Regions from separate parts of the Neorhizobium sp. 05N33 genome, predicted to be linked through region 2. Evidence: riboswitches for the same ligand, from Rfam matches in the RefSeq annotation. Region 2 holds a riboswitch; each other region holds the start of a gene.

Region 1 (4,208 bases), on a different contig from region 2:
GTATTCGACTGAAGCGATCGACCACTCCTTTCGGCCGAGCCGCCGCAAAAAACCCGAGCGGAATTGCGAGCACAATGGCGAGCCCCAGGCCGGCAAGACCCAGGGACAGCGAAACGGGCAGGCGCTCGAGGAATTCGCCAAGCACCGGTTCTCCCGTGCGGAAGGATCGCCCCCAGTCTCCCGTCAGAAAATTCAGGAGCCAGTGGACGTAGCGGAGCAGCAGGGGCTGATCGAGACCCCACTGTGTCCTGAGAGCCGCGACGGTTTCGTCCGTCGCCGGCAGGTTCCAGATGCGGATGGCGATCGCGACCGGATCGGCCGGCATCAGGGTGATCGCGGTGAAGGAGGCGAGTGAAGCCCCCAGCAGGCCCGTCAGGGATTGAACGCCGAACCGAACCGGGCTCATGCCGCCTTACTTCGCCTCGCCGATATCGGCGCGCAGCACGTGATAGTCGGATCCCCAGGGCTCGTAGTTCTTCAGCCGCTTCGACATGCCGACATACCAGACCGGCGAGACCAGGAAGGAGGCCGGCGCCTCGGAAAACAGCTTTGCCTGCGCGTCAAGTGCGATCGTCACGCGCTTGACCGGATCGCCTTCCGTGGCGAAGCGGTTGAGGATAGCGTCGAAGTCCGGTGAAGCGTATTTCGCATAGTTGAGCGAAGCGCCGCTTCTCAGCATCGAGTTCAGGAAGAAGGCGGCATCGCCGCTTGGCGCGGTATGCTGGGCCCAGAGCGCGATGTCAAAATCGCCGGCCGCGGCCACCTGCGAAATATTCTCGACTACCTGCGTGTCGATCGCCACGCCTATCTTCGCAAGTTCGACCTTGACGACTGGCAGCATGGTCACGAGATCGGGGCGTTGCGGATAGGTGATGGCGAGCAGGCGAAGCGGCTTGCCATCCTTTTCGCGGGCGCCGCTGTCACCCTTCTTCCAGCCGGCTTCATCGAGAAGCGCGCCGGCCCTGGCGAGATCGGTCGGGCGCAGGTCCTTGCCGGCGAACGGGAAATAGGCGGCATAGGCGCCTGTTGCAGGATCTCCACCGTTGATCGCCGCGGCCAGTTCCTTGCGGTCGAAGGCAAGATCCAGCGCCTGGCGGACCTTGACGTCGCCGAGCAACGGGCGGGTCGTGTTGAAGAAGGCGAGATACTGGTATCCGACCGGGAAAGACTTGATCGTCAGGTCCGGATTGGTCTTGAGGCGGGCAACAACCTCCGATGGCAGGCCGAAAGCGAGGTCCAGTTCGCCGGCTTCGAGCGCCAGCGTCATCGACTGCGCATCGCCGAACTTGCGGAAACTCACCGGCGAGCGCTTGTCGGCTCCGACGAAATGCGTGTTCGGCTCAAGCGTGATCGACGCATCCGTCTTGAAGGCTGCGATCCGGTAGGGACCGGTAAAAACGGCATTGCTGTCGCCGGCCGGCTTATAGGCGATCAGCGGCCATTCGGCGAAAAGCGCCTGGATATAGGGAACGGGCTTCTCCGTCCTCACCTTTAGAGTGAGATCGTCGGCGGGCTCGAAGGTCAGCTTGCCGCCGGTGGCAAGCGCCGCCTTGTTGTTGGCGAACGTGTTGTCGAAGCCGGCGGCGAGCGCCTTGGCAGTCACCGGCGTGCCGTCGGAGAACATCCCGCCGGGCTTCAGCGTGATCGTCCAGGTCAGGTCGTCGGTACGCTTCGCCTTGTCGGCGAGTTCCTGTACGAGCTTGCCGTCCCTGTCGACGGTGAAAAGGTTCTCGCCCACTCCATGGCTGACCAGCGCCCAGCCGTTCGAGCCCTTGGCCGGATCCGTGCCGCTGGTGATGTAGGTGGCGCCGACGCGAAGCGGTTCGGCCGCAAACGCGGTTGCGGCCGTGCTGACGGCCGCCGTAGCAAGCCAGGCCGCGGCCAGGCGCGACATGAGTCTGGATGACAATTCTCTCTCCTCAGTTCTGTTCGGACGATGTGCGCAGCCGCTGCTTGCGGCCGGTCGGGTGATAGGCGAAATCCTCGACGATCGCGTCGCGGAGCAGATGTTCGGTGATGATCCGGTCGACCGCGTCTTGGTGACGCCGCCGTAATAAGTGCCCTCGGGAAACACTTGCAGCACGGGCGCCAGATTGCAGGGTCCGAGACAGGTGGATTTCGCCGTCATCGTGCCGTCGCCGGTGACGCGCAGCTTCCGGCGTTCCTGCTGGTTACGCAGATGATTCCAGATCACCTCGGTGCCGGCCGAATTGCAGGCTCCGCCGGCGCAAACGAGGGCGCGCCGCTTCTGGGCGGGTACGAGCGAGCCTTCCTGGGCGACAGGTTTTGCGGTGGGAACATCAAGGCCTTCGGAGGTTTCCAGCAATTCGCCGATGAGCGGTGTCATCAAAGCGCTGGAAGAGACGTCTCTGGAAATCGAAAGCGCCGGCCAGGGCTGTTCGTCCGACGCCCTCCAGCGTTTCAGCGACTTGGTCAGCCAGATATGGAAACTCGGCTCCATCGGCAGGACGAGAGGGACGATGGTGAGGCTGTCGACATCCACGTCGAGCAGGGCGGAAAGCGCCTCGCGCAGGGATGGCGTGCCCTGCTCGGTGAAGGCAAAGCGAACCACGGTACCGGGCCGGGATTGCGCCACGAGACCGGCCAGCCGCCGCATTTCCAGATGGGGAGACGCAGCAAAGGCGGATTTCACGATCAGCAGGATCGCCCGCCTCGGCGCGCCGGATGGAATGTTGTTCTGGTCCACTGCCTCGATCTCAAAAACGCGAGGAGGCAGCAAAAATGACGGCACGCCAGGATCCGGAAATTACCGGAGGCCCAATGCACCTTCATTCCTGTGGCACACCCCGACCACGGAATTTCTCTCTGTCAGGCAGGTCTCCTGGCTCGCGGGTCAAAGCCTTTATCGCCCGTCTTCCCGGCATTTCTGCCAGTGACTTGATGGACGAACGGCTCACCGCTCACAGTTGCGGGACAGCTCCGGTATCACACCGGATTCCCTCTTAGCTTCCGCCCTTCGGCGGAAGAACCACGACGCGATGACCCTACACTGTCATGGTCGACTGTCAATCGACTGGTCTCAAGCTTTCGCTTATGTTGCCTGGCGATCCCAACTTGGGAATGGGTCCAGCAGGTTGTGCCAGAGTTGAGGTGTGAAGACCTCGCTGTCGATCAAGCAAAAGTCCAATTCCGCTCGAATTTTCGCCTCATCCACAGGGTCGGCGCCGATAAAGACAATTTCCTGGCGGCGATCGCCCCAGACCGGATCCAGATAGGGGGCCATCATTTTGAGGAAGCCCGGTTCCTGTGGCCATTGACCCTTGGGAACGGATGTCCACCAAAGGCCCATCTTGCTGGTGCGGACAAGGCTCCTGCCTGACTGATTTCGCCGACATAGTGAGGTCGCGTTGCAAGCCAAAAGAAACCTTTCGCACGGACCACGCCAGGCCACGGCTTATCGATGAACGCCTGAAGTAGCGCGGGATCGAAGGGCTTCTTTGCACGGTAAACAAAGGAGCGAATTCCGTACTCGTCCGTCTCCGGAATGTGGTCCTTGAAACCATGCAACTCCTTGCCCAGTCGAGCGATGGGATTTCTGTTAATCCGGAACGCGTGCAGGCATGCCAGGAACAAGCGTCCAGCTTCGACGTTACCCGATCGCAGCGCCAGCTGGCGCGGTCATTCATTTCCAGTGGAAATCACAGTGAACCTCGGCCTCACAAACAAACGCGTTCTCGTGACGGGAGGCAATTCCGGTCTGGGAGCCGCAATCTCGAAGGCCTTCGCCGCGGAAGGCGCCCGAGTTGCAGTCAACTATCTGGTCAACCCCGAACAAACCGAGATGCTCGTTGATGAGTTCACCGCCGCCGGAGGTCAAGCTCTCGGGCTGATGGCCGACATAAGCGACGCCAGTGCAGTCGATGCAATGTTCCGCGTCATGGACGATGCGTGGGGCGGGATTGATGTGATTGTGAACAACGCCGGCATTGACGGTCGCTTTTCGCTTGGGTGGCAAAGTGATGTCGAGGCGTGGTGCAAAATCATCGATGTCAACCTGAAGGGGACCTATTTTTGCGCGCATAAGCGCTCAAGCGCATGGTCGCGCAGAGGTCGGGCGTCGTGCTCAATACGACCAGTGTCCATGAGGTCATCGGCTGGACCGGCTACAGTGCTTACACGGCCAGCAAGGCGGGAATATCAATGATGTCAAAATCCCTGGCGCAGGAAGCGGCGCCGCATGGTGTGCG
Region 2 (4,208 bases):
CTCGATGCGATGTCTTGAGCCCCGCCCGGGGCTCAACCGGCCCTTGGATAGATTTCGCCATGCGGTGGTCTCGGCTTTATGAGATTATCAACCGGCACGTTCCATGATGTCATCTTCCAGTAAAGGAGAGGATGCCGGAATTGCCGATACCGCTTCGCGGCCTGCTGACCATACCGCTCTTGTTTTTGCCTGCCGCAGCGCTGGCGGGAGACCCTGCCGTTTGCGCAGCGCTTTACCGGAAACTTGGAAACAGCCCGGAGATCATCGGCAATACGTCGGCGGCGCGCAGCTATGCCCAGCAGCTCGGCGAATATAATGCCGATATCCGTGAACTGCGGGTCGACATGCGCCGCGCCGGCTGCGGCAACGGCAGCGTCGTGGTCCTCGGCGGCCCCAATGCCGAAGTCTGCGGCCAGATGCGAGATGCGCTGGGAAGAATGGAGCAGAGCCGCGACACGCTGACGGCTGAGCGCAACGGTTCGCGGCAGATAATCCTGCCCTCGGAAGAGCGCAATGCCATTCTCGCCGCCATTCGCGAACAGCGCTGCATCCCTTCTTTCGAGCCGCTGCCGCCTGTAGTCGACGACAAGCGAAAGGTGCCGGGCATCGAACTTCCCAGGCAAGAGGAGCCTTATTCCGGAATTACCAACCTGCGCACCCACCCGCCGCAAAAGCCGCAGGCGACCGCGGTCCCGCCGCCAGTGCTCACGCCGCCGCCGGAGCGGCCATACGACCCCAGCAAAAAGGTGCGCACCGTCGGGCCGACCTTCCTGCCCGAAGCGGGTATTGATCTCACCAATCCGAAATCGGCAGGACCACAGCCGCAGCAATAATCAGCGGCTGTCCCATCGGTCCTGAAAGATCAGCGCGTCCAGGCCCAAGCGCTGGCGCCAGCCCTTGAGCGCCAGTTCGGGTTCGCCGTAGAGCCGATCGACATAACCGAGGCAGAGCCAGGCGACGATCTCGACACGGTCGGGAATACCGAGCAGCCCGCGCACGTCCTCGTCGCGGAAAATGCTGACCCAGCCAACACCGACGCCCTCGGCCCTTGCCGCGAGCCAGAGGTTCTGCACGGCGCAGACGGTCGAATAGGCATCCATGCGCGGATTGTGAGTGCGGCCGAGCACGACCGGACCGGCGCGGTCCGGATCGCAGGTAACGCAGATCGACAGCGGCGCCTTGACAATGCCTTCGAGCTTGAGGCTGCGGTAGAGGTCGCGGCTTTCCTCGGCAAACATCTCCACGGCCTCGTCATTGGCGCGCGAAAAGGCGGCCCGCGCGGCCTCGCGTACCGCCTGATCGCGGATGAGGATGAAATTCCATGGCTGCATGAAGCCGACCGAGGGTGCCGAATGCGCGGCGCCAAGCAGCCGCATCACCAGGTCGTCCGGCAGCGGATCGGGCAGGAACTGGTCGCGCACGTCGCGGCGTGTCTCGATCGCCCGGTAGACAGCGGCGCGTTCGACCTTGGAAAACTCGCCTGCAGGCAGCAAGGCATGCGCGAAAGGATCAGTCTGCATCGTTAAGTCCCCAACAATGCCGTCGCTCCCTTGCCTTCCCGGCACGAAGCCTTTGGGCAAAAAGAGGTCCGAAACCTTTCCGCCGTCCGCGCGGGCTGGTCTATCTCGTCAGGCCGGTCTTCTGACTTGGTTTCATCCGCCTGCACCGCCGCCTTCCCGGTTTCCCAGTGGCTTTCATATATTGCGGCCGAGCGTCCACCTCACAGCGTTGGGCACGTTCCGGTTCCACCCCGGATTCCCGATTCTCCGGCTTGTCGCCGGCACCTGACAGGATCGTTTATGCCCTTACGCTATCCCCGGCGCAAGGCGTTCATGCGACAGGGAAATAGCGCACATAGGCAAACTCATCGCCATCAGGCGACCAGTTCGGCGAATTCATCGTGCCTTGCCCGCCGAAGAGCTCGAACACCGTTTCGACATTGCCGCCGTCCATGTCCATCAGCCTGACGCGGACGTCAAGATCGCGCGGATGGTCGAAGACATCGGCGTCGTAGGAGACAAAAACGATCTTGTCACCCTTCGGTGACGGATGCGGAAACCAGTCGCCGTAACCGCCGTCGGTGATCCGCTCGGCCGCGCCGCCTGCGGCCGGGACGCGCCAGATCTGCATCAGCCCGGTGCGACTGGAATTGAAATAGATCCATTTTCCATCCGGCGAATAGTCCGGCCCGTCATTGCGGCCCTCGCCGAATGTCAGCCGCGTCTCTGCGCCACCTTCGATGCCGATGGTATAGATGTCGAACTCGTCGCCGCGGATGCCGCAATAGGCGAAGTTTTTTCCGTCCGGCGACCAGCCATGCCAGTAGGACGGCAGGTTCCGGGTTACCAGCCGCGGCACGCCGCCACCGGCGGAAAGGACATAGATCGCCGACTTGCCTAACTCTACCTTGTCGGAAATGGCGATCAGCGAACCGTCCGGCGAAATGCCGTGGTCGTTGTTGCATTGGCGGGCAAAGCCGGTATCGACCGGTTCAGGCCCGTCACCACCCTCCGGTGACAGACGATAGATCAGGCCCTCGCTGTTGAGCATCAGGTAACGCCCGTCCGGCGACCAGTTGGGCGCTTCGAAGAGGGCTTCCGTCTGCCAGACCACTCGCATCACCCTCGTCCGGATATTAAAGATCTCGACCGAGCTGCGCGAGGCCATGATCCTCTCCTATCGATCGCGGAAACGGTTGGTGATCGGATAACGCCGGTCGCGGCCAAAATTCTTCTTGGTGATCTTGACGCCCGGCGCCGATTGGCGCCGCTTGTATTCGGCGAGATAGAGCAGGTGTTCGATCCGGTGAACAGTCGCGATGTCGTGGCCGCGGGCGACGATCTCCTCGGTGCCCATTTCCAGCTCGACGAGGCATTCGAGAATGTCGTCGAGCACCGGATAGGGCGGCAGCGAATCCTGGTCGGTCTGGTTGGGTCTGAGTTCCGCGGACGGGGCCTTGGAGATGATGTTCTTCGGGATCACCTCGCCGCTTGGGCCAAGAGCCGTCGGCGGCAGGTGTTCGTTGCGCCAGGCGGCCAGCGCGTAGACCTGCATCTTGTAGAGGTCCTTGATCGGATTGAAGCCGCCGTTCATGTCGCCGTAGAGCGTCGCGTAGCCGACCGACATTTCCGACTTGTTGCCGGTCGTCACCACCATCGAGCCGAACTTGTTGGAGATCGCCATCAGGATCGTGCCGCGGGCGCGGCTCTGGAGGTTCTCTTCGGTAATCCCCTCGTCGGTTCCTTCGAACAGCTCGGCCAGCGCTGACGAAAAACCGTCCACCGGCTCGGCGATCTGCACGATGTCGTACCGGCAGCCGAGCGCCCTGGCGCAATCGGCTGCGTCCTTCAGCGAATCCTCGGAGGTGTAGCGATAGGGCAGCATCACCGTGCGCACCCTCTCCTCGCCCAGCGCATCGACAGCGATCGCCGCGCAGATGGCACTGTCGATGCCGCCGGACAGGCCGAGAACGACCGACTTGAAGCCGTTCTTGTTGACGTAGTCGCGGAACCCCAGAAGGCAGGCGCGGTAATCCGCCTCCTCCTTTTCCGGAATGCGCGCCATCGGTCCGCGGGCGCAGTGCCAGGTCTCGCCAATCCGTTTCCATTCGGTGACGGCGACGGCCGGCTCGAACTGGCTCATCTGGAAGGCGAGCGACTTGTCGGTGTTGAAGGCGAAGCTTGCGCCGTCGAAGACCAGTTCGTCCTGACCGCCGAGCTGGGCCGCGTAGATCATCGGCAGGCCGGTCTCGATCACCTGCTTCAGAACGACCTGATGGCGAATATCCACCTTGCCGCGAAAATAGGGCGAACCGTTCGGCACGAGCAGGATTTCCGCCCCGCTTTCCGAGAGCGTCTCGCAGACGCCGAGATCGCCCCAGATATCCTCGCAGATCGGAATGCCGAGTCGCACGCCGCGGAAATTGACGGGCCCCGGCATCTCGCCGGCGATGAAGACCCGCTTTTCGTCAAACTCGCCGTAATTCGGCAGGTCGATCTTGTCGCGCACGGCGATCACCTTGCCGCCGTCGAGCACGGCGATCGAATTGTGCCGGCCCTCCTTGCCCTGACGCGGGAAGCCGATGATGACGCCGGGGCCGCCGTCTGCCGTATCGGCCGCAAGCTCCTCCACCGCCTTCAGGCAGGCGTTGAGGAAAGCCGGTTTCAGGACGAGGTCTTCCGGCGGATAACCGGACAGGAAGAGCTCAG
Region 3 (4,208 bases), on a different contig from region 2:
TCATAGGTCAGGGTTATCGGCGCCTGGCCTTCGTTGGCAGCGTTCGCGAAAACGATAAACGCGCCCAGAAGCGTTTGAGCGGGCTGGAAGCTGCGGCAGCGACGGCCGGCCTCCCCGACATCGTCAAGCATACGGCGCAGCAAGGCGGCAGCCCGGAACTCGGGGAGCGGCTTGCAACCGAGCTTCTGGAGCGCCATCCCGAGATCGACGCAATCGCCTGCAACAGCGATGTCGTTGCGTTTGGCGTGCTTCGGGCACTGCGGAAACTCGGCCGGCGCGTTCCTCAAGATATCGGCGTTGTTGGATTTGGAGACAACGAGGCGGCGAGCTGCGTTAGTCCCTCCCTAACGACGGTTCGCCCTGATCGCGAGCGTATCGGCAAGCTGACGGCCGAGGCGATCGTCGCACGGATCAACGATGCCAAATCATACACCGCACCCGTCGAATGGGAGCTTATCGTTCGGGAAAGTACAGTTCGATAGCTCCCGGCCATCCAAGGCGGTTGAAGCGTTCGTCTCCAGCGTTCGTTCGACATCCCACTCTCGGTCCAACTCTGCCAATCTTGTTTCGATCTGCATCGCGATCCGGCAAATGTCGATCATCGCATTCTCGGGGATTGACAACGATCGCGTTTGTAATGTTATAACATAATAACTAATGATCGAAGCTACCGTCAATCTGGAGACAAGTCATGTCACGGCAGAAATCTCAACCAACTCCGGTGACCGTTTTGACCGGCTATCTCGGTGCTGGCAAAACCAAGCTTCTCAACCGCATCCTGACGGAGCCGCACGGAAAGAAGTTCGCCGTCGATGAGATCGGGATCGACAAGCGAGGGCCGTCACCCGCCTCGTCTTTTCTCACTCGAAACCGTCTGCTGACAGCTGTCGCGTCAGGCCTCATCTTTGCTGCTTCCGGAGCGTTTGCCGATGATGATCATGAGACGAAAGAGGCATGGCGCCTGTTTGTCGGCGATCATACGAATCCAGTCGTCCGCGCCATCGACTTCGAGAACGGCAAGGAACTCGGCCGCTACGACGTCAAGGGTCCTGCGGCGCTGACCGCCAGCGCGTCCGGCCGGAGCGTATTCGCCACGCAGTCGGATCATGACATCGTGCACGTCCTCAAGACTGGCATCGATTTCTCCGATCACGGGGAGCATCGGGACCTGGAGGTTTCCGAGGTGGGGCTGTTGCCCGTGACTTTCGAGGGCAAGCGTCCTTTCCACGTCGTTCCACATGACGACCATGCGATCCTCTTTTACGATCGAGGCGGCAAGGCGGATATCATCGACGAAACGGCTCTTCTCGAAGGCAGGGCTGACGTGAAGACAGTCGACACGACGAAGCCGCATCACGGCGTAGCGGTGACGATGGGTCGTTTCGTGCTGGTGTCGGTCCCAAACACTGAAGTCGAAACCAAGCCCGACGAACTGCCGCCGAGGGTCGGTCTTCGCGTCGTCGATGAAGCGGGCAAGCAGCTCGGTGACGTCGCGAAATGCACCGATCTTCACGGCGAGGCCACTTCGTCCCTGCTGGTTGCTTTCGGTTGCAAGGAAGGCGTTCTTGTCGCCCGTCCTGGCGGACTTGATGGACCGAAACTGGAAATGCTCGCTTACCCATCTGACATGCCGAAAGGTTCGACTGGTACCTTGCTTGGCGGTAAGGCAATGCAGTTCTTCCTCGGCAACTACGGCGAGGACAAAATCGTCCTGATCGATCCGGACAGCGAGAAGCACTTCCGGCTGATCGCCCTGCCCACCCGCCGCGTCGACTTCCTGCTGGACCCAGCAACGCCGCGCAGTGCCTACATCCTGACGGAGGACGGTGATCTTCATGTGCTGGACGTGATCAAGGGCGAGATCGTTCGCAAAGCCAAGGTCACCGAGCCCTACAGCAAGGACGGCCATTGGCGTGATCCGCGTCCGCGCCTTGCCGTTGCGGACGGTCATGTCGCCATCACCGATCCGCGGCATTCGCTGGTTCGCATCATCGATGCGGAGAGCCTGAAGGAAGTCCGCACGATCCCCGTCGAAGGAAAACCCTTTACGATCGTTGCCGTCGGCGGCTCCGGTGCCTCGCATTGATGCGACGATGCTGCATGAAGCGGCGCCGTTGACAGTCGGCAGGGGGAGTGTAAGTTCGCGGCGTCAAGGTTCTTCCGTCCCCGGACGGAAGCTAAGAGGGAATCCGGTCAAAACCGGAGCTGTCCCGCAACTGTGAGCGGTGAGCCGTTCGCCCAACATGTCACTGGCAGCCAATGCCGGGAAGACGGGCGATCAAGGCTTTGACCCGCGAGCCAGGAGACCTGCCTGACAATAGAAATTCCGTGGTCGGGGTGTGCCACAGGAATGACGGTTCCGTCGGGCTATCCCTGCCTGCCGCAACCCTCATTTTTGCTGCCTCCTCCTTTGAGTGAGACGAAGGCAGTGAAAACACAGGGATTATCTTCCCAGAACGTATCCGGGCGCGCCGTCCTGCTGATTGCGAAATCCGCCTTTGCGGCATCGCCGCATCTGGAAATGCAACGGCTCGCGAAACTTGCAGCCGGCGTGACCGGAGCCGGAACGGTTCGGGTCGCCTTTACCGAACAGGGTACCCCCTCCCTGCGCGACGCGCTGTCCGATCTGCTCGACGAGGATGTCGAAACCGTCGTTATCGTGCCGCTCGTCCTGCCCATGGAGCCGAGCGTCCTTATCTGGCTGACGAAATCGCTGAAGCGCTGGAAGGCGGCCGATAGCCGGCGCTGGCCGGCCCTTTCGATCACCCGGGATATCGCCTCGAGCACGCTGATGGCGCGGCTGATCGGCGAACTGCTCGAAACCGCCGAAGCACTGGACGTGCCGCAGACCGACACGCCGCCCGTTGCCGAGGGATCGCTCGTGCCGGCCCAGAAACGTCGCGTGCTCGTCTGCCAGGGCGGTCCCTGCAACGCGGCCGGAGCCGATGTGATCTGGGGACATCTGCGCAACCAGCAGGAGCGGCAGAAACTGCGCACTGCCGGCGACGGCACGATGACCGCAAAATCCACCTGTCTCGGTCCCTGCAATCTGGCGCCCGTGCTGCAAGTGTTTCCGGAAGGAACCTATTACGGCGGCGTCAACGAAGACGCGATCGACCGGATCGTCGGCGAGCACCTGCTCGGCGGCGGGATCGTCGAGGACTTCGCCTATCACCCAACGGGCCGCAAGCAGCGGCTTCGCACCCCATCCGAATAGAACAAGAGGAAAGAGAATTGACGTCGCACACTCTATCGCGCCTGGCCGCCGCCTGGCTCAGTGCCGCCATCTTTGTCACCGCAGGCACTGTCTTTGCAGCCGAGCCGGTTCGCGCCGGCGCCACCTACATCACCAGTGGCACGGATCCGGCCAAGGGTTCGAACGGCTGGGCGCTGGTCAGCCACGGGGTCGGCGAGAACCTCTTCACCGTCGATCGGGACGGCAAGCTCGTGCCGGAACTGGCCGAAAAGGCGCAGCGCATCGGCGACCTGACCTGGACCGTGACCCTGAAACACGGCCGCCTGTTTTCCGACGGCACGCCGGTGACAGCCAAGGCGCTGGCAGCAGGTTTCGACAACACATTCGCCAACAACAAGGCGGCGCTCGCCACCGGTGGCAAGCTGACCTTCGAGGCGGCCGACGACCTGACGCTGAAGGTGACAACCGAAAAGCCGGTGCCTTTCATCCAGGCGCTCTTCGCCGAATGGCCGCTGATCGCCTACAAACCCACCGCGGCCGGCAACGCCGTCTTCAGCGGTCCTTATCGAATCTCGGGCTTCAAGGCGGATGCCTCAATCGCGCTCGAGCCTAACGCGCATTTTGCCGGCGCCGACAAGCGTTCGCCGGTTAATTTCCGCAAGTTCGGTGATGCGCAGACCCTGACGCTGGCGCTGGAAGCCGGCGAGCTCGATTTGGCTTTCGGCTTGCCGTCGGAAGTCGTGAGCCGGCTCCAGACAAACCCTGATCTGGCGATCAAGTCGTTCCCGGTCGGATACCAGTATCTCGCTTTCTTCAACACTGCCCGGCCGCCGATGGATGATGTGAAAGTGCGCCAGGCGATCGATCTGGCCTTCGACCGCAAGGAGCTTGCCACCGCGATCAACGGTGGCGACCCCGCCACCGGCGCCTACGCCTCCTATTTCCCCTTTGCGGGCAGAGAGGCACGCCCGACCGACCCTGCCAAGGCCGCAGCGCTTCTCGACGAAGCCGG
Region 4 (4,208 bases), on a different contig from region 2:
GTGCGCCGCGACAAACAAGCCCGGCCACCGGCTTACGCCGCGACCGGGCTCCGCGTCGAGAGGGCCAATACCTGCTTACCTGTAAGGCGAGATGCAGCGCGCCCGCACGCCGGCGCGCGGTGCATAGGTATCGTCCCAGGCCCGATAGCTGCGATAACGGCTTTCACACCAGGCGACGTGGCGGCTGCCATAACCCCGATCCGCCTGGATAGCGCCGCCGATAATGGCACCGGCACCGAAGGCGGCCAGCGGGAACCAGAAACCGTTGTGATAACGATAACCGGGGCGGCGGTCGCGGTAACCGCGATGGCCGCGATACCAACCGTATCGGTCACGCCGGAAGTCGCGACGGTACTGGACATTGGTGACATCGCCGGCGGCCGAAATGCCGGATGGCGGAGCCGGCATTTGGACAGCCTGCGCAGGTACAAGGCCAGCAAATGTCGTGACAACGGCGACTGCCGCTGCGGTCAGGCGTAGGCGAAAGGCGTTCATGCGGGGTGCTTCCTCATTCTGATTTTCAATCAGAAAACAACGCCACACGCGGGATTCCGTTCCTGGAGCCACGCCCCGCGCCGATCAACGCCGATCACGAATTGGCGATCAGGCGACGATCGAAAGTTTCGCCTGGTCGCCCTGCAGCCGGTTGACCATGAAGTTCGAGTACCATTCGACGAACTGCATGACGCCGCCTTCGTGGAGTGGCGAGTAAGGACCGGGCTCGTAGGCGGGCGAGCGGATGCCGAAAGCGTTTTCCTCCACGATCTGGCGGTCCTGGTCGTTGGTCATGTTCCAGACATGGGTCAGGTCTTCGAGATTGTAGTCGACGCCCTCAACCGCGTCCTTGTGGACCAGCCATTTGGTGGTAACCGCCGTTTCTTCCGGCCCGAGCGGGGTGACGCGGAACGAGATCGCGTGGTCACCGAGAATGTGGTTCCAGCTGCTTGGATAGTGGAACAGCAGCATGGTGCCGATCGAATTGATCGTCACGTCGTCGGAGAGTTTGCGYTGTACGGCGTTGCGGCCGCTCATCGTATAGCTCTCGGCATCCTCGATCAGCGGCATGCGCGCGACGCGGAACTGGCCGGTCTCGTCCATCCGGAATTCGCTCGGCAACCCGGCCTCCTCACAGCGCTGCCAATGGGCGGCGATGACCGGATCGTCCTTGGCGCCCTGGACACCGGTCGCGGTCGGCGATTCCGGATAGGTGCGGCAGAGCTCCGGATGGTTGGCGGCGCAGTGGTAACATTCGCGGTTGTTTTCCCAGACGAGCTTCCAGTTGCCCTTCTCGATGATCGTCGACTGGTGCGCGACCTTGGCTTCCGACAGGCGGTGCGGGGCCATATAAGGCTCGATGGCGGCGCGAACCGGCGCGAAATCCGGCGCCTCGTTGGCAAGACAGATGAAGATAAAGCCGGCGACGCTCTCGCAATGGACCTTCTTCATGCTGAATTGGGTCTTGTCGAAGTCCTGGCCCATCTGGCGACCGACCAGAAGCGAGCCGTCCAGCTCGTAGGTCCATTGATGGTAGGGACAAACGAGCCGCACCGCCGAGCCATGTTCCTTGGTGCAGACACGGCTGCCACGATGGCGGCAGGTATTGTGCAGCGCCCGGATCTGGTTGTCGCGGCCGCGCACGATAACGACCGGATAATCGCCGATCTGCAGGGTGAAATAGGCGCCGGCCTTGGGCAGCTCGCAATCATGCCCGACGAACAGCCAGTCGCGGTACCAGATCATTTCCAGATCGAGCTTGAAATAGGCGGGATCGGTATAGAAGGGCTGTTCGAGGCTGAACCCCTCGCGGCGGTTCTTGAGCTGCCGCAGGGCCTGATTGCGAATTTCCATATACTTACCTTCCTCGTCAATGTGGACAGCGGAAGGACATGGAAATGCCGGCCGGCCCCAGGCCCGCCCCAAACCCTGTCCCGAACGCCCGCCGCGTCCGGTCGTCATCTTTTGTCCCGAGGCTGGTTTCCGGGCTCAGGAGCTGTCCGTTGCGGGACGGGCTCGGCGCCTTCCCGGGCGGCCTTTTCGGCTCTTTCCCAGTGGCCTGTACCAAGCTTTGTTGCTCCACCACCGTTGCGGGGGCAGCGCCGGATCAAGGTTTCGAAGACCCCTGCCGGCTTCCCAATTCTCCGCCTTCCCTAGACAGGCGGCACCTCAAGATCGAGGCGGATATAACCATCGAGCGGGCGTGTCGCATAGGCGACATTGCGACATCGGCAACCGCGTTGGCGACAGCGGCGAAACGGCCCGGAATGCAACACTCCAGCCCCGCGAAAGCGAAACCTGTCATTAAGGGATAAGCCATAAAATCCCGGCTCGAATGGGAGCGATGCCACCGTGCAGGCCAAGGGGAAAATCCGTTACTATAAAGCTCCTCCACCAAAGCCTCCGGCGCCGGTGGCAGTGAAGACCGCTGCCCATTCCGAATTCCTTCGGACGGGGCGCATCGCCCGCTACAATCCGATCTGGCTGCCGGAAGAGCGCCGTTATCTCACCCATGACGAGGTCGCCGAGCGCACAGGCAAAAGGCTGGAGGCGGCCGGCGAGACGAGCCACAACCGGATCAACTCCTTCCATCGCTCGATCAAGTTTCCGAAGATCATCTTTCACCACACGCTCGATGAGCGGCCGCATCTCGGCTATTGCCATGTCACGGCGGCAAGAACGCAGCTTGCCCACGGCGTGCCGGTAAGCTGGTCCTTCTACATTGCCAACTTCGTTTCCGAGATGGGCGGGGAGGAAACGTTCTTCGAGCGTATCAGCACGGCCTATTCGCGCATGTATTTCGCCGTCGCGGTCGAACGAGAGGCCGGCCAGCCGCTGCAGATCAACCGATCGATCCGCAAGAATGGCCTTCTGTTCCGCACCAACGATCCGATGGAAGCGATCAAGAACGTGCTGATGCTCGGCACTTCCAACGAAATGCTCCGCGAGATCATCAAAAAGCTATGAAGACGCCGGGCTCCGCGTTATTGACGGGCGGATATGACGGCTCAAATCATCGACATCACCCGGGACCATGACGGCGCGCTCGCCCAAGCCTGCGCCGTGCTCGGCGGTGGCCTACCCGTGGCGATCCCCACCGAGACGGTCTACGGGCTTGCGGCCGATGCCACCAATCCCGCCGCCATCACCCGCATCTACGAGACCAAGGGCCGGCCGCGCTTCAATCCGCTGATCTGCCACATGTCGGATCTAGCCATGGCCGAGCGTTATGCCGACTTCGACCCGATTTCGCGAAAGCTTGGCCAAGCCTTCTGGCCGGGCCCCCTCACCCTGATCCTGGCCCTAAAGCCCGAAAGTGGCATCCACGCGCTGGCGACGGCCGGGCTCGATACGGTCGGCATCCGGCTTCCCAAGGGCTTCGCTTCCGATCTGATCCGCGCCTTCGGCAAGCCACTCGCGGCGCCGAGCGCCAACACGTCCGGCAAGGTGAGCCCAACCAGCGCCGCCCATGTGGCCGACGACCTGGGCGACAAGCTGGCTTTGATCATCGACGGCGGCGCGGCTCCGGTCGGTGTGGAATCGACCATCGTTCGTGTCGAGGATGGCGTGATCCGGCTGCTGCGGCCGGGTGGGGTGGCCGTGGAAGAGATCGAACGTGCAACCGGCCTTGCGGTGATCCGACCGGAAGGACCAGCGGCAATCATCGAAGCTCCCGGCATGCTCGCTTCCCATTACGCGCCAGGAGCGGCGGTCAGGCTCAATGCCGACCATGTCGAGACCGGCGAGGCATTGATCCGGCTCGGTTCTGCTCCCGTGAAAGGAATGGAACTCGCGACGGCGGTTTTTGATCTGAGCCCGTCGGGCGATCTTGCGCAGGCGGCGGCAAACCTGTTCGATTACCTGAAGCGGGCCGACGCCACCGGCGCCGCCAGCATCGCCGTCACGCCCATTCCCGACCATGGGCTCGGCGAAGCGATCAACGACCGGCTGGCGAGGGCCGCCGCCCCGCGAGAATGAGCCGGGGCAAAAGAGGAGGAGACGTTGATGGATATTTCCGGGCCGAAACCAGAACTTCTCGACCGCTTCGCCGCGATCGTCGGCGAAAATCACGTGCTGCGCGACGCGAACGATCTTGCGCCGCATCTGGTCGAGGGCCGCGGACTCTACCGGGGTTCCTCTCCGATGCTGCTGAAGCCGGGCTCGGTCGAGGAAGTGTCCGCGATCCTAAAGCTCGCGAGCGAGACAGGCACGCC

What was found. A riboswitch is a leader RNA that binds a small molecule or an ion and turns the genes downstream of it on or off. The one in region 2 is predicted to bind cobalamin.
Region 1: another riboswitch for cobalamin. It lies ahead of AC1DLT_RS01710 (ABC transporter substrate-binding protein); the one in region 2 lies ahead of bluB (5,6-dimethylbenzimidazole synthase).
Region 3: another riboswitch for cobalamin. It lies ahead of AC1DLT_RS00640 ((2Fe-2S) ferredoxin domain-containing protein); the one in region 2 lies ahead of bluB (5,6-dimethylbenzimidazole synthase).
Region 4: another riboswitch for cobalamin. It lies ahead of AC1DLT_RS30275 (aromatic ring-hydroxylating oxygenase subunit alpha); the one in region 2 lies ahead of bluB (5,6-dimethylbenzimidazole synthase).

The regions. Positions count from the first base shown of each region.
Region 1 covers NZ_JBFTNK010000001.1:352,377-356,584, reverse strand. The annotation lists gene AC1DLT_RS01715 (ABC transporter permease) at 1-406, opposite strand, end outside; gene AC1DLT_RS01710 (ABC transporter substrate-binding protein) at 413-2,707, opposite strand; cobalamin riboswitch at 2,816-3,010, opposite strand; partial or broken gene AC1DLT_RS01705 (CobW C-terminal domain-containing protein) at 3,053-3,534, opposite strand; partial or broken gene AC1DLT_RS01700 (SDR family oxidoreductase) at 3,506-4,208, shown strand, end outside.
Region 2 covers NZ_JBFTNK010000006.1:66,455-70,662, reverse strand. The annotation lists gene AC1DLT_RS16985 (hypothetical protein) at 132-833, shown strand; gene bluB (5,6-dimethylbenzimidazole synthase) at 834-1,520, opposite strand; cobalamin riboswitch at 1,615-1,803, opposite strand; gene AC1DLT_RS16975 (TolB family protein) at 1,831-2,667, opposite strand; gene AC1DLT_RS16970 (NAD+ synthase) at 2,677-4,208, opposite strand, start outside.
Region 3 covers NZ_JBFTNK010000001.1:130,096-134,303, forward strand. The annotation lists gene AC1DLT_RS00630 (LacI family DNA-binding transcriptional regulator) at 1-482, shown strand, start outside; gene aztD (zinc metallochaperone AztD) at 692-2,086, shown strand; cobalamin riboswitch at 2,135-2,329, shown strand; gene AC1DLT_RS00640 ((2Fe-2S) ferredoxin domain-containing protein) at 2,429-3,217, shown strand; gene AC1DLT_RS00645 (ABC transporter substrate-binding protein) at 3,235-4,208, shown strand, end outside.
Region 4 covers NZ_JBFTNK010000028.1:15,815-20,022, reverse strand. The annotation lists gene AC1DLT_RS30280 (BA14K family protein) at 76-495, opposite strand; gene AC1DLT_RS30275 (aromatic ring-hydroxylating oxygenase subunit alpha) at 604-1,848, opposite strand; cobalamin riboswitch at 1,952-2,181, opposite strand; gene AC1DLT_RS30270 (DUF6656 family protein) at 2,365-2,961, shown strand; gene AC1DLT_RS30265 (L-threonylcarbamoyladenylate synthase) at 2,995-3,972, shown strand; gene AC1DLT_RS30260 (FAD-binding oxidoreductase) at 4,000-4,208, shown strand, end outside.